Regions from separate parts of the Escherichia marmotae genome, predicted to be linked through region 2. Evidence: predicted binding sites of a transcription regulator. Region 2 holds the regulator's gene; the other holds the start of a gene.
What was found. The regulator Fur, encoded in region 2, represses iron uptake genes when iron is present. The targets are predictions, from matches to a motif close to ATAATAATGAGAACNACTATCAA.

Region 1: the regulator Fur is predicted to act here: its motif matches at 2,778-2,800, upstream of fhuF (siderophore-iron reductase FhuF).

Annotation. Positions count from the first base shown of each region.
Region 1 covers NZ_CP025979.1:2,550,380-2,557,836, reverse strand. Annotated here, with positions in the region: gene C1192_RS13165 (helix-turn-helix domain-containing protein) at 494-1,219, shown strand; gene bglJ (DNA-binding transcriptional activator BglJ) at 1,177-1,854, shown strand; gene fhuF (siderophore-iron reductase FhuF) at 1,891-2,676, opposite strand; gene C1192_RS13150 (DUF1435 family protein) at 2,817-3,053, shown strand; tRNA gene C1192_RS13145 (tRNA-Leu) at 3,092-3,178, opposite strand; tRNA gene C1192_RS13140 (tRNA-Leu) at 3,211-3,296, opposite strand; tRNA gene C1192_RS13135 (tRNA-Leu) at 3,325-3,411, opposite strand; gene rsmC (16S rRNA (guanine(1207)-N(2))-methyltransferase RsmC) at 3,723-4,754, opposite strand; gene holD (DNA polymerase III subunit psi) at 4,857-5,270, shown strand; gene rimI (ribosomal protein S18-alanine N-acetyltransferase) at 5,239-5,685, shown strand; gene yjjG (pyrimidine 5'-nucleotidase) at 5,700-6,377, shown strand; gene prfC (peptide chain release factor 3) at 6,468-7,457, shown strand, end outside.
Region 2 covers NZ_CP025979.1:1,775,917-1,783,373, forward strand. Annotated here, with positions in the region: gene ybfF (esterase) at 1-735, shown strand, start outside; gene ybfE (LexA regulated protein) at 875-1,168, shown strand; gene fldA (flavodoxin FldA) at 1,360-1,890, shown strand; gene uof (fur leader peptide) at 2,100-2,186, shown strand; gene fur (ferric iron uptake transcriptional regulator) at 2,179-2,625, shown strand; gene C1192_RS09310 (ChiQ/YbfN family lipoprotein) at 2,719-3,051, opposite strand; gene chiP (chitoporin ChiP) at 3,101-4,507, opposite strand; gene glnS (glutamine--tRNA ligase) at 4,963-6,627, opposite strand; gene nagE (PTS N-acetyl glucosamine transporter subunit IIABC) at 6,871-7,457, opposite strand, start outside.

The sequences.
Region 1 (7,457 bases), 770 kb from region 2:
AGTGGCGAAAAGCGAATTTTTTATCGCTGCAAAAAAATTATCATATGAATATTATAATTATAATGAATTTATAATTTGTCTCTTACGGATTAGAGTAATGGATGGCCGTTCGTGCTTTTGAATTTTAAACAGATAAAATCATCAGATTTTACTGATTTTTTTTGTGCAAATGCTGGCGAGATGTTTTTTGTTCGATGGGAAGGCGGTATTTTAATTATATCTTAAACTAATGGAATTCCAGGGGTTCCATTAAGTATTTCTAACAAGTTAATTTAGTTATTTTAAATGTCTCCAGGCTATTTCACCAGGTTATCATTTGATGCTAACCTTCTGACACATGCCGTGGAGTTATTGTGCAGCAGGAGTATGCTGATATGAAAGTGAATGCTAAGGATAATTTATTCGCTTAATCTATTAATTTGCTGGAAGCATTTAAGGAATGAATATCCTGAATAAACCATCATGATTTTTAGACAGTGGATGTGGAGGAAATATGTTGCCAGGATGCTGCAAAAATGGAATTGTTATCAGTAAAATACCGGTTATGCAAGCAGGGTTAAAAGAGGTCATGAGGACTCACTTCCCTGAATATGAAATAATATCCAGAGCCTCCGCGGAGGATCTTACCTTATTACAATTACGTCGCTCCGGATTAGTCATTGCCGATTTAACCGGCGAAAATGACAATCCACATTCCGTTTGTGAACATTATTATTCATTGATCTCACAATACAGGGAAATTCATTGGGTTTTCATGGTTTCGCGTGCCTGGTACTCTCAGGCGGTAGAACTGCTTATGTGCCCGGCAGCGACGTTACTGTCCGATATCGAACCCATTGAGAATCTGGTTAAGACGGTTCGTTCCGGTAATGCGCATGCAGAGCGTATCAGCGCCATGCTGACCTCCCCGGCAATGACTGAAACTCAGGATTTTAGCTATCGCACCGTCATTCTGACACTTTCAGAGCGCAAGGTACTGCGGTTGTTAGGCAAAGGATGGGGCATCAACCAGATAGCTTCATTGCTTAAGAAAAGCAATAAAACCATCAGCGCACAAAAAAACAGTGCGATGCGTCGGCTGGCAATTCACAGCAACGCTGAGATGTATGCATGGATAAATAGCGCGCAGGGAGCAAGAGAACTTAACTTGCCTTCGGTTTATGGAGATGCCGCAGAATGGAACACAGCCGAATTAAGAAGAGAAATGTCGCACTCATAGAGAAGTGCGTCATGAGTAGTATCGGTATTGAAAGCTTATTCAGAAAGTTTGCGGGTAACCCTTATACACTCCATATCTATAGCAGCCAGGAGGCGTTTCAGGATGCGATGTCGCGGGTCTCATTTGCGGCGGTTATTTTTTCTTTTTCTGCCATGAGAAGTGAGCGCAGAGAGGGATTATCTTATTTGACTGAGCTGGCTATTAAATTTCCGCGTACCCGGCGTTTAGTTATTGCGGATGATGATATTGAAGCACGATTAATCGGATCATTATCGCCATCACCGTTGGACGGTGTATTAAGTAAAGCATCGACGCTGGACATTTTTTATCAGGAGCTGTTTCTGTCATTAAATGGCGTGCGTCAGGCTACCGATCGCCTGAACAATCAGTGGTACATTAATCAAAGCCGGACGCTAAGCCCAACGGAGAGAGAAATATTGCGTTTTATGTCGCGTGGCTACTCAATGACACAAATTGCCGAGCAGCTTAAACGAAATATTAAAACGATCCGCGCGCATAAATTTAATGTGATGTCGAAACTGGGCGTCAGTTCCGATGCTGGGTTGTTGGAGGCTGCAGACATTCTGTTATGTATGCGGGTTTCAGAAACAAGCAATGTGTTGCATTCCTTTTAATACGCTAATGCCGGGTTATCACCCCGGCAGAGTTTTTCATTTCAGCGTACAGTCGCCGCATTGCTGTACATCCGGCAAGCGATAACGTTGGCAGCAGGTACGGCGCACCAACAGGCCGTCGCGCAGCACCACCGTACGCCAAAGAGGATTATCTTCACCCGTGGAGAGTGTTTTCTCAAAAAAGAGAGCATGGCGAAGTGATTCAACTGTCGCATCACCAAGTAACTGCTTCATCTCAGTCAAATACCAGTTGATCAGATAGCCGGTATTACTCCAGATAAGTTTGCCATTGATTTCGCCGGTGGCTTCTAATGCCTGCACAACCGGGGCGATCGCCTGACTGATTAACTTTTCCATTCGCTGCTGTGGCAAATGCGGAGCGTTCTTGTCCTCACACACGTCGATCCAGAAACAGGCGGCACGCCCGGTTTCGTGAAACTCAACGTGAAAATGTTCCGGGGAAAGATCTAACGCTTTTTCCTGTGTTAACAGCGCCAGCATTAATGGCGGCATCATCAGACCGATATACCATTGCGCCCACAGTGAGATCAGCGGCTTATTCTCGCGGAGCATCAATGGTTGATTGCGGTAGATATGATCGGAATAAACAGCCAACAGGGAACGCAGGGCCGTTGGAGAAGACCATTGCGCCAGCGTCAGGGCGCTAAGTGGGGCGGGTTCATCCAGACGGATAAACTCCAGCAAATGTTCACGATGTTCTGCGATCGTCGCACGTACTGTTTCCGCAAGTGTTGGATCTTGCGGCTGGAGATGCGTTCGCCAGATAACATCTTCAAGAAGCGGTGCGGAACGATAGGCCATAATCGTGATAGTAATCTAAATGATAATGATTGCTAATCCTAGCGATAGGTTTAAACGATAGCAAGGAATTTTGCTAGCTTGCAAACGATAAAAATTATCATATGATATTACTTATCATTATCAATAAAAGAGATGAAACCATGTTGCAACGTACACTGGGCAGTGGTTGGGGAGTGTTGCTGCTGGGATTGCTGATTGCAGGACTGACGTATGTGGATTTATCGCCGGAACTGTGGCGGATTGTCATGCTGATGGGATTATTGGTGACACCGCTGATGCTGTATCACAAACAGTTACGGCATTATGTTTTGTTGCCATCGTGCCTGGCGCTAATTGCGAGCGTCATACTGATGATAACGAGCTGGGATCAAGGATGATAAAACAGGGAAGAAACAAGAAAGGAAGTAAAGATAATTGGTGCGAGGGGGGGGACTTGAACCCCCACGTCCGTAAGGACACTAACACCTGAAGCTAGCGCGTCTACCAATTCCGCCACCTTCGCACAGTCATCTTACTTTTTTGATATCGCCTCGTTGGTGCGAGGGGGGGACTTGAACCCCCACGTCCGTAAGAACACTAACACCTGAAGCTAGCGCGTCTACCAATTCCGCCACCTTCGCCCAGTGCGAGCAATATCAACGTGGTTTTTGGTGCGAGGGGGGGGACTTGAACCCCCACGTCCGTAAGGACACTAACACCTGAAGCTAGCGCGTCTACCAATTCCGCCACCTTCGCATACCATCAATTCTTAAAAAAGAATTGCTACCACGGAGGCGCATTCTAGTGGTTTTCAGTTTTTCGTCAATAGTTAATTGTCGCCTGATGTGTGATTGCTGGAAAAATGGCCATCAGTGGATTGTGGATAATTCGTTTGTCGGTCAGATCAGGCGTTCACGTCGCATCCGACATGGCTTGTGGCTGTATATGCCAGATGCGACGCTGACGCGTCTTATCTGGCCTACGGAGGGCTAACGTACAGGTTTTGTTGGTTGGATAAGGCGTTTACGCCGCATCCGACACGGCATGCGGCGACAGGTGCCAGAGACTTAACCTTTCTTCGCCTGGCGGGTCATAATGGCGCGATACACCTTGAAACGCCCGGTTTGTGCGATGACTTCATGGAAGCCAAATGTTTCATCCAGCAGATCCGGATAAGGCAGGAACGCATTCGCTACAATCCGCAACTCGCCGCCGCTATTAAGATGACGTACCGCGCCGCGAATCAACGTTTGCGCAGCATCAAGGCTGGTTTGCATTCCATCGTGGAACGGTGGGTTGGAGATAATCATGTCAAAACGACCTTTCACCTCGGAAAAGACGTTGCTGGCAAAGACTTCACCTTCAACACCGTTAGCGGAAAGTGTCGCGCGACTGGCTTCTACTGCCGGTGCGGAGACATCGCACAAGGTGAGGCGAATTTTCGGTGAATGGTGCGCAAAAGCAACCGAAAGCACGCCTGCACCGCAGCCGACATCCAGCACTTTGCCTTTCGTGTGCGGAGTAAATGTCGAAAGCAGCAACTGGCTACCGACATCCAGGCCGTCACGACTAAACACGCCCGGCAACGTTTTGACCGTCAGGCCATCAACGTTGTATTCGCCCCAGAATTTATCAGCATCAAACTCCGGCTGCTTTTCCAGACGACCAAAATAGAGGCCGCAGCGGCGGGCGCTGTCTACCTTATTCAGTGGTGCGTAGTCCGCCAACATCTGCTCGGCGCTGCGCACACCGCTGCGGTTTTCGCCCACGACGAAAATATCTGTCCCTACCGGCAGCAGTGACAGTAGGTTCATCAGTTGGAATTGCGCTTCTGGTTTGTTCTTCGGCCAGTAGTAGATCAGCGTATCGCAATCTGCGACGTCGTCCGCCGTAGCGATCAGGCTAAAACGGGCGTTATCACCCATCTGGCGACTTAACACCTGCCAATGGTGGAATTGCTGGGTATGAGCACGACTGGCCGCGGTATCTAAACGCGCGGGCAGGTCATCCTGTAAGTCACCGGCAAACAGAATACGGCTTTGTTCGAAATCATCACTGTGGCGCAGCAAGACTTCACTTGCCGGGGTAAATGCAGACATGGAATGCTCCTCAATTGATACTGGCGGCGATTATAGCCATATGTTGGCGCGGTATCGACGAATTTGCTATATTTGCGCCCCTGACAACAGGAGCGATTCGCTATGACATCCCGACGAGACTGGCAGTTACAGCAACTGGGCATTACCCAGTGGTCGCTGCGTCGCCCTGGCGCGTTGCAGGGAGAGGTAGCCATTGCGATCCCGGCACACGTTCGTCTGGTGATGGTGGCAAACGATATTCCCGCCCTGACCGATCCGCTGGTGAGTGACGTTTTGCGCGCATTAACCGTTAGCCCCGAGCAGGTACTGCAATTGACGCCCGAAAGGATCGCGATGCTACCGCAAGGTAGTCGCTGCAACAGTTGGCGGCTGGGCACTGATGAACCGCTGTCACTGGAAGGTGCCCAGATAGCATCCCCGACGCTCACTGAATTACGGGCAAACCCAACGGCACGCGCCGCGTTATGGCAACAAATTTGCACATATGAACACGATTTCTTCCCTCGAAACGACTGATTTACCAGCGGCTTTTAACATTGAACAACGCGCCCACGCCTTTCCGTGGAGCGAAAAAACCTTTGCCAGCAACCAGGGCGAACGCTATCTCAACTTTCAGTTAACGCAAAACGGCAAAATGGCGGCGTTTGCGATTACGCAAGTGGTGCTGGATGAAGCTACATTGTTCAATATTGCTGTCGATCCCGACTATCAGCGTCAGGGATTGGGAAGGGCGCTACTGGAGCATCTGATCGACGAACTGGAAAAACGCGGCGTGGCAACGCTATGGCTGGAGGTCCGCGCCTCAAACGCTGCCGCCATTGCCCTGTATGAAAGTTTAGGTTTTAACGAGGCGACGATTCGCCGCAATTACTACCCCACCACGGACGGTCGCGAAGACGCCATCATCATGGCGTTGCCAATCAGTATGTAAGACAAGGTGGAATAATGAAGTGGGACTGGATTTTCTTTGATGCCGATGAAACGCTGTTTACTTTTGACTCGTTCACCGGCCTGCAGCGGATGTTTCTTGACTACAGCGTCACCTTTACCGCTGAAGATTTTCAGGACTATCAGGCCGTTAACAAGCCACTGTGGGTGGATTATCAAAACGGCGCGATCACTTCATTACAGCTTCAGCACGGGCGTTTTGAAAGCTGGGCCGAACGACTGAACGTCGAGCCAGGTAAACTCAACGAGGCCTTTATAAATGCGATGGCGGAAATCTGCACGCCGCTGCCGGGCGCGGTTTCCCTGCTTAACGCCATTCGCGGCAACGCCAAAATCGGCATCATCACCAACGGCCTTAGCGCCTTGCAGCAGGTGCGTCTGGAACGCACGGGCCTGCGTGATTATTTCGATTTGCTAGTGATTTCCGAAGAAGTTGGTGTCGCCAAGCCGAATAAGAAAATTTTCGATTATGCCCTGGAACAGGCGGGCAATCCTGACCGTTCACGAGTGCTGATGGTCGGTGATACTGCTGAGTCCGATATTCTCGGTGGTATCAATGCCGGGCTTGCGACCTGCTGGCTGAATGCGCACAACCGTGAGCAACCAGAAGGTATCGCACCCACCTGGACCGTTTCATCGTTGCATGAACTGGAGCAACTCCTGTGTAAACACTGATTGCCTCCCCCCCGTTGATGGGTAAAATAGCCGCAATTTTTCGTTTTCAACAAGCGCGGCGCGATGCCGCTTACTCAAGAAGAAAGAATTATGACGTTGTCTCCTTATTTGCAAGAGGTGGCGAAGCGCCGCACTTTTGCCATTATTTCTCACCCGGACGCAGGTAAGACCACTATTACCGAGAAGGTGTTGCTGTTCGGACAGGCCATTCAGACCGCCGGTACAGTAAAAGGCCGTGGCTCTAACCAGCACGCGAAGTCGGACTGGATGGAGATGGAAAAGCAGCGTGGTATCTCTATTACCACTTCTGTGATGCAGTTCCCTTATAAGGATTGCTTGGTTAACCTGCTCGACACCCCGGGGCACGAAGACTTCTCGGAAGATACCTATCGTACACTGACTGCAGTGGACTGCTGCCTGATGGTGATCGACGCCGCAAAAGGTGTAGAAGATCGTACCCGCAAGCTGATGGAAGTTACCCGTCTGCGCGATACGCCGATCCTCACCTTTATGAACAAACTTGACCGTGATATCCGCGACCCGATGGAATTGCTCGATGAAGTTGAAAACGAGCTGAAAATCGGTTGTGCGCCGATCACCTGGCCGATTGGCTGCGGCAAGCTGTTTAAAGGCGTTTACCATCTTTATAAAGATGAAACGTATCTCTATCAGAGCGGTAAAGGTCACACCATTCAGGAAGTGCGCATTGTTAAAGGGCTGAACAACCCGGATCTCGATGCTGCTGTTGGTGAAGATCTGGCGCAACAACTGCGTGATGAACTGGAACTGGTGAAAGGCGCATCTAACGAGTTCGACAAAGAGCTGTTCCTTGCAGGTGAAATCACCCCGGTATTTTTTGGTACTGCGCTGGGTAACTTCGGCGTGGATCATATGCTGGACGGGCTGGTGGAGTGGGCGCCTGCGCCGATGTCGCGTCAGACAGATACTCGCACTGTAGAGGCGAGCGAAGACAAATTTACCGGCTTCGTATTTAAAATTCAGGCCAACATGGACCCGAAACACCGAGACCGCGTGGCGTTTATGCGAGTCGTGTCCGGTAAATATGAAAAAGGCATGAAA
Region 2 (7,457 bases):
CAAAATCAGCACAATAATTCTCCCATCGTCCTTGTTCATGGTCTGTTTGGTAGTCTCGACAACCTCGGCGTGCTGGCACGTGACCTGGTGAGCGACCACGATATCATCCAGGTGGATATGCGTAACCACGGACTTTCACCGCGCGATCCTGTGATGAATTATCCGGCGATGGCGCAGGATCTGCTGGATACGCTGGATGCTCAGCAGATCGATAAGGCGACATTTATTGGCCACTCAATGGGCGGCAAAGCAGTAATGGCGCTCATCGCGCTGGCCCCTGATCGCATCGATAAACTGGTGGCAATCGATATTGCGCCCGTCGATTATCACGTGCGCCGTCATGATGAGATTTTCGCGGCCATCAACGCGGTCAGCGAATCTGACGCACAAACACGTCAACAGGCGGCGACGGTGATGCGTCAGCATCTGAATGAAGAAGGGGTGATTCAGTTTCTGTTGAAATCCTACGTTGACGGCGAATGGCGTTTTAACGTGCCGGTGTTGTGGGATCAGTATCCGCATATTGTGGGTTGGGAGAAAATCCCGGCGTGGGATCACCCCGCCCTATTTATCCCCGGTGGTAATTCGCCGTATGTTACTGAACAATATCGTGATGATTTACTGGCGCAATTTCCGCAGGCACGGGCGCATGTGATTGCAGGTGCGGGTCACTGGGTACACGCAGAAAAACCTGATGCAGTGCTGCGCGCCATCCGCCGCTATCTCAATGATTAATGCAACTGATTAAAAACCCAGCGTCTGCGTCGCTTTCCGCGCGTGGGCGTTGGCGTGACTCATCGCGCTGATGTATTATGGCGCGCTATCCATCCGGGCAGACGCCTGGCTGATTGTTTCCCCCGAAGTCACCAAGATCATGGCCAAAGAACAAACGGACCGTACGACATTAGATCTGTTCGCGCACGAGCGTCGACCGGGACGACCGAAAACCAATCCGCTTTCGCGCGATGAACAGCTGCGTATTAATAAACGCAACCAGCTAAAACGCGACAAAGTACGTGGTCTTAAGCGTGTCGAACTGAAGCTGAATGCAGAAGCTGTCGAGGCGCTGAACGAGCTGGCAGAGTCGCGTAATATGAGCCGTAGCGAACTGATCGAAGAGATGTTGATGCAACAACTCGCGGCGCTGCGTAGTCAGGGCATCGTCTGATCCCATCCTTTACTCAAATAATTCGGGTTACAGCCCATGTAACTTGAAGTTGGACAAAAAAATTGTGTAGCACAGTGTGCAGTCCTGCGAGTTTGCTGATTCCGCAAGACTGCCTGTTCTGCTATGATTGCCTTTATCCGTGGGCAATTTGCCACCCCCATTTCAATAAGTTTCAAGAGGTTATTTCACTCATGGCTATCACTGGCATCTTTTTCGGCAGCGACACCGGTAATACCGAAAATATCGCAAAAATGATTCAAAAACAGCTTGGTAAAGACGTTGCCGATGTCCATGACATTGCAAAAAGCAGCAAAGAAGATCTGGAAGCTTATGACATTCTGCTGCTGGGCATCCCAACCTGGTACTACGGCGAAGCGCAGTGTGACTGGGACGACTTCTTCCCGACTCTCGAAGAGATTGATTTCAATGGTAAACTGGTTGCACTGTTTGGCTGTGGCGACCAGGAAGATTACGCAGAATATTTCTGCGACGCGTTAGGCACTATCCGTGACATCATCGAACCGCGTGGTGCTACCATCGTTGGTCACTGGCCAACTGCGGGCTACCATTTCGAAGCCTCAAAAGGTCTGGCGGATGACAACCACTTTGTCGGTCTGGCTATCGACGAAGACCGTCAGCCGGAACTGACCGCCGAACGCGTGGAAAAATGGGTGAAACAAATTTCTGAAGAGCTGCATCTCGACGAAATTATCAACGCCTGATGTGATGCGGCGTAGACTCATGTCTACGCCGTATTAATAGATAATGCCAATCAAAATAATTGCTACAAATTTGTAACTTTTGCCGTTGTACCTGTACAATGTTCCAGTGTTGAAGTGGCCTTACCGATGTAAATGTAAGCTAAGCCACGTTTTTATTAACAATATTTGCCAGGGACTTGTAGTTTTCATTTAGGCATGGCAATTCTATAATGATACGCATTATCTCAAGAGCAAATTCTGTCACTTCTTTTAATGAAGTGAATCGCTTAGTAACAGGACAGATTCCGCATGACTGATAACAATACCGCCCTAAAGAAAGCTGGCCTGAAAGTAACGCTTCCACGCTTAAAAATCCTGGAAGTTCTTCAGGAGCCGGACAACCATCACGTCAGTGCGGAAGATTTGTACAAACGTCTGATCGATATGGGTGAAGAAATTGGTCTGGCTACCGTATATCGCGTACTGAACCAGTTTGACGACGCCGGTATCGTCACCCGCCACAATTTTGAAGGCGGTAAATCCGTATTTGAACTGACCCAGCAACATCACCACGATCACCTGATCTGCCTCGATTGCGGCAAGGTTATCGAATTTAGTGATGAATCTATCGAAGCGCGTCAGCGTGAAATTGCCGCAAAACACGGCATTCGCCTGACTAACCATAGTCTCTATCTTTACGGTCACTGCGCCGAAGGCGATTGCCGCGAAGATGAGCACGCGCACGAAGGCAATTAAGTCAGCCTGAACGAGAAAAAGCCAACCTGCGGGTTGGCTTTTTTATAAAGAGAAATAAGAAAAGCGAGAGTTACAGCTCTCGCTTTTTGTTTTTTACTGCGTAGCGTTATTACTGCGAATTTCCTGCCAGACCTTATCACAATCGGCTTTCACCGCCTGATCATTACCGGTTTGCGTTGCCTGAATACACTGCTGATAATCCAGCACGCGCACACTTTCCTGCTCGGCAAACTGCTGATGTTGTTTCTCTTTCTTCAGCACGTTTAACACGCTCTGGCAGGCTTCAATTTTTTCCGGCGAGCCTTGTGCGGTATTAATACAGGCGCTGTACGCCTCTTTCAGACGACTATCTTCCTGTGGCGCGGTTGATTGCGCACAGGCCACCAACCCCGATGCCATCATGGCGATGAGAATCAGTTTCTTCATAGCAAATTCCTCAAACGTGCGGCAGGCGAAAAACCTGCCGCGTCGGACATCAGAAGATAGTGAATGGCGCGATAACCATAAACTTCACGTCACGCTCATCCTGGAAGATGTTGCCGTAACCGCCGCCCCAGCTCGGGATATCGGAGTGGTTATCGTATTCGGTGAAGTGCAGCTTGAACATCGTACCTTTGGCGCGACCATCCTGAAGGGTGTAGACCGCATCCAGGCTGTATGCAGACTCTTCAATAGTCCGGTTCTTGTCGTAGAACGCATCCGGGTTGCTCTGCCAGGTAGCGGGTTTGGCATCCCAGGCGTAAACGTAAGAAGCGCCGATGGCGAAACCTGGAAGATTCCAGTTTTTCAGATCATACATCGCGCCGAAGAAGACCGCTTTTTCGCCGTTGGCGTTAAAATCAGAACGGTTATCCCACCAGATATCCAGGCGGCCGTTAGAGGAAGCGTAGGTTGGGGTCATACGCTGTAAGAAGTACCCCTGCTGACCGTCAGCTTTCACCCAGGTGCCTTCCAGGCGCAAATCCACTACGTCAGCCGCCCGGTAGCCAAAGGTCAACGCCTGTAGCCAGGCGGTGCCGTCGTAAAGATCGTTGACGCTGCGATCGTCAACTTTATCGCGCGTACCGTAGAACTGGTAGCTGGTAGTTAGCGGGCTACCGGCGATATCAAATTTGTAGCTGGCTTTAGCAAAATACTGATCGATATACCCTTCAGCCTGACCAAATGCCACTTCCAGCACGAGGTTATTTTTGAAATCGTACTTCGCCCCGAGGGAGTGCAGGTAATCAACTTTGGTGGTTTTATCGTTCTGATAAAACTCATCCATTTCCAGATGCCACGGCGCTTTATATTCGTTGGTCCACATGTAGGAGAAGCTCAACGCACCAGCATCACCGTAATCAAAATTAGCCCCGGCTTCCGCGCCCTGATAAGTACCCGGCATAAAGCTCCAGTGCGGCGCTAACAGCGTCTGACCGGTTGGCTGAATATAACCTGCTCTCGCCCACGCCGGACCGTATTTAAATTTGGCCGCTGCTTTATACAGGCTTATACCGCTTTTATCGCCTGACCAGTCTTCGTCATAGGCTTTATTACTTTTCGAAAAAGCGATTTCGTTCGGGTGTGAACTGTCGCCATTTTCCGCCATTTCAATCGCCGTAAACGCAGCAATATCAAGGCCGAACATATCCGCGACATAACCAGACTGAAAATCGAGGTTGGCGTTCCAGGTGGAGTGAGAAAGGTTGGTTTTGTATTTGTCGCCGTCGGTAACATCTTTACGGTCACGTTCACGCTGCCAGTAATAGATACCGCCGGTTAAGGTTGAATCGTCGATAAATCCTTCGGCGTGAGCCTCCGGCATTGCCATAAAGCCCGACATTGCTGTAACACCGGCGATAGCCAGCGCCAGCGTACTACGTTTACCACTAAACGTACGCATGGGTTAATCCTCTTTGACGTATAAATTGCTGCACCAAGGGTGAACAGCGAAAAAATAAAAAATTAAAAAAGTAGCGTTGAGAAAAGTCTCGCTGACTACAGGAACAGACTATTTTTCGCGCCGCGAATTATCAATCTCTTTCTGTAACGAGAATGTAAGAACATGAGCAACCGCACATATTTTGATGATTTTTGTTACAAGGTTTAAATTTGTACCAGGAGAGCGCGTAGAAGAAAAATATGCGGCTTTCCAGTGGGATGAAGGCAGTCGCATTCTATTAAATTATGGCTGGTGATTTTAAATTTGTTTTATGGATAAATTACAAAGCGGAATTAATTCGCGAAGAAAAGCAGAAAAAACGCCGCAGAGTGCGGCGTTTGGGATTGTTGACGAAGTGCACTTTGTTCATACCGGATGCGGCGTGGACGCCTTATCCGGCAAAGTGGAACTTAACGTTACTCGCCAACCTTCGCCCAGGTATCACGCAGCCCAACGGTGCGGTTAAATACTGGTTTTTCCGCAGTGGAATGGCGACTGTCGAGACAGAAATAGCCTTCACGCTCAAACTGGAACGCTTTACCTGCTACCGCATCTTTCAGCGACGGTTCAGCAAAGCCCTGTTTGATCACCAGCGATTCCGGGTTAATCACCGACAGGAAATCATCCGCAGCGCCTGGATTCGGCACGCTGAACAGACGGTCATACAGACGGATTTCAACCGGTAGCGCATGTGCCGCACTTACCCAGTGGATAACGCCTTTGACCTTACGACCATCAGCCGGATCTTTGCTCAGGGTGTCAGCATCGTAAGTACAGAAGATAGTGGTGATATTGCCTTCAGCATCTTTCTCCACGCGTTCCGCTTTAATCACGTAAGCATTACGCAGACGCACTTCTTTACCCAGCACCAGACGTTTGTACTGTTTGTTGGCTTCTTCGCGGAAATCGGCACGATCGATCCAAATCTCAGCACTAAACGGCACCTGGCGGCTACCCATTTCCGGTTTGTTCGGATGGTTCGGCATGGTAACCATTTCGCCTTCGCCCTGATAGTTTTCGATAACCAGTTTTACTGGATCGATAACTGCCATTGCGCGAGGGGCGTTTTCGTTAAGATCTTCACGGATGCAGGATTCCAGCGACGCCATCTCAATAGTGTTGTCCTGCTTGGTCACGCCAATGCGTTTGCAGAACTCACGAATAGAAGCCGCGGTATAACCACGACGACGCAGACCGGAAATGGTCGGCATACGCGGATCGTCCCAGCCTTCTACGTGCTTGTCGGTCACCAACTGGTTCAGTTTACGCTTGGACATCACGGTGTATTCCAGATTCAGACGCGAGAATTCGTACTGGCGCGGATGAACAGGAATAGTGATGTTGTCCAGAACCCAGTCGTACAGACGACGGTTGTCCTGGAACTCCAGCGTACACAGAGAGTGGGTAATACCTTCCAACGCATCGCTGATGCAGTGGGTGAAGTCGTACATCGGGTAGATGCACCACTTGTTGCCGGTCTGATGATGTTCAGCAAACTTAATGCGATACAGCACCGGATCGCGCATCACGATAAACGGCGATGCCATGTCGATTTTCGCACGCAGGCAGGCTTTACCTTCTTCAAAACCGCCGGTACGCATCTTCTCGAACAGCGCCAGGTTCTCTTCAACGCTGCGGTCGCGGTATGGGCTGTTTTTACCCGACTGCGTCAGAGTGCCACGATATTCGCGGATTTGCTCTGGCGTCAGTTCATCAACATATGCCAGGCCTTTATTGATCAATTCAACAGCATAGGCGTGGAGTTGATCAAAATAATCGGAGGAGTAACGGACGTTACCTGACCAGTGAAAACCTAACCACTCAACGTCGTTTTTGATCGACTCGACGTACTCGATATCTTCTTTTACCGGGTTGGTGTCGTCGAAACGCAGGTTGCACTGGCCTTTATAGTCCTGGGCGATCCCGAAGTTCAGGCAGATAGATTTCGCATGGCCAATATGCAGATAGCCATTCGGCTCCGGCGGGAAACGGGTGTGTACTGTGGTGTGCTTACCACTGGCCAGATCTTCATCGATGATCTGACGAATAAAGTTAGTCGGGCGGGCTTCAGCCTCACTCATCGTGGATTCCTCAAAGCGTAAACAACGTATAACGGCGTATGATCTTATAAGCGAGACAGGCTGACAACTGTTAGTTAGAGAAAATCGAAAAATCTAACAAAGATTATGGGGATGATTGATGAAAAAAAAGCGGTAGAGAAGATCCCCCACCGCTTGTCATTGTTGGATGCGACGCTTGACGCGTCTTATCCAACCTACGGGCCTGATAAGACGCGTCAAGCGTCGCATCAGGCATAAAGCCGATTACTTTTTGATTTCAAACAGCGGTGTTTGACCCGCTACGACGTGCCCCTGGGCTTTAATAACCAGGCCGCTGAAATCGTCGATATTGCTGCAAACAACCGGACTGATCATCGAGCGAGCGTTAGCGTTCAGGTAATCCAGATCCATTTCCAGAATCGGTTGCCCTGCGCTTACCTGCGCGCCCTCTTCCACCAGACGTTTAAAACCTTTACCTTCCAGCGCCACAGTATCGATACCCATGTGGACTACGATTTCCGCGCCTTTTTCGGTTTCCAGGCAGAACGCGTGGTTGGTGTTGAAGATTTTCACGATAGTCCCTGCGGCTGGTGATACAACGATTTTATCCGTCGGTTTCACCGCCACACCGTCACCCACCGCTTTGCTGGCGAATGCTTCGTCTGGCACCTGATCCAGCGCCACAACATCACCAGTAATCGGTGATACCAGTTCAACGATAGACACTGCGTTTGGTACAGCCTGTGGTTTTGCTGCCGGAGCAGCGGTTGCCGGAGCGGCTTCAGCAGACGCTGCTGCTACCGGCCCACGGGCAACGACTTTCTTCATTGCATCACCGATAGATTCGGCTT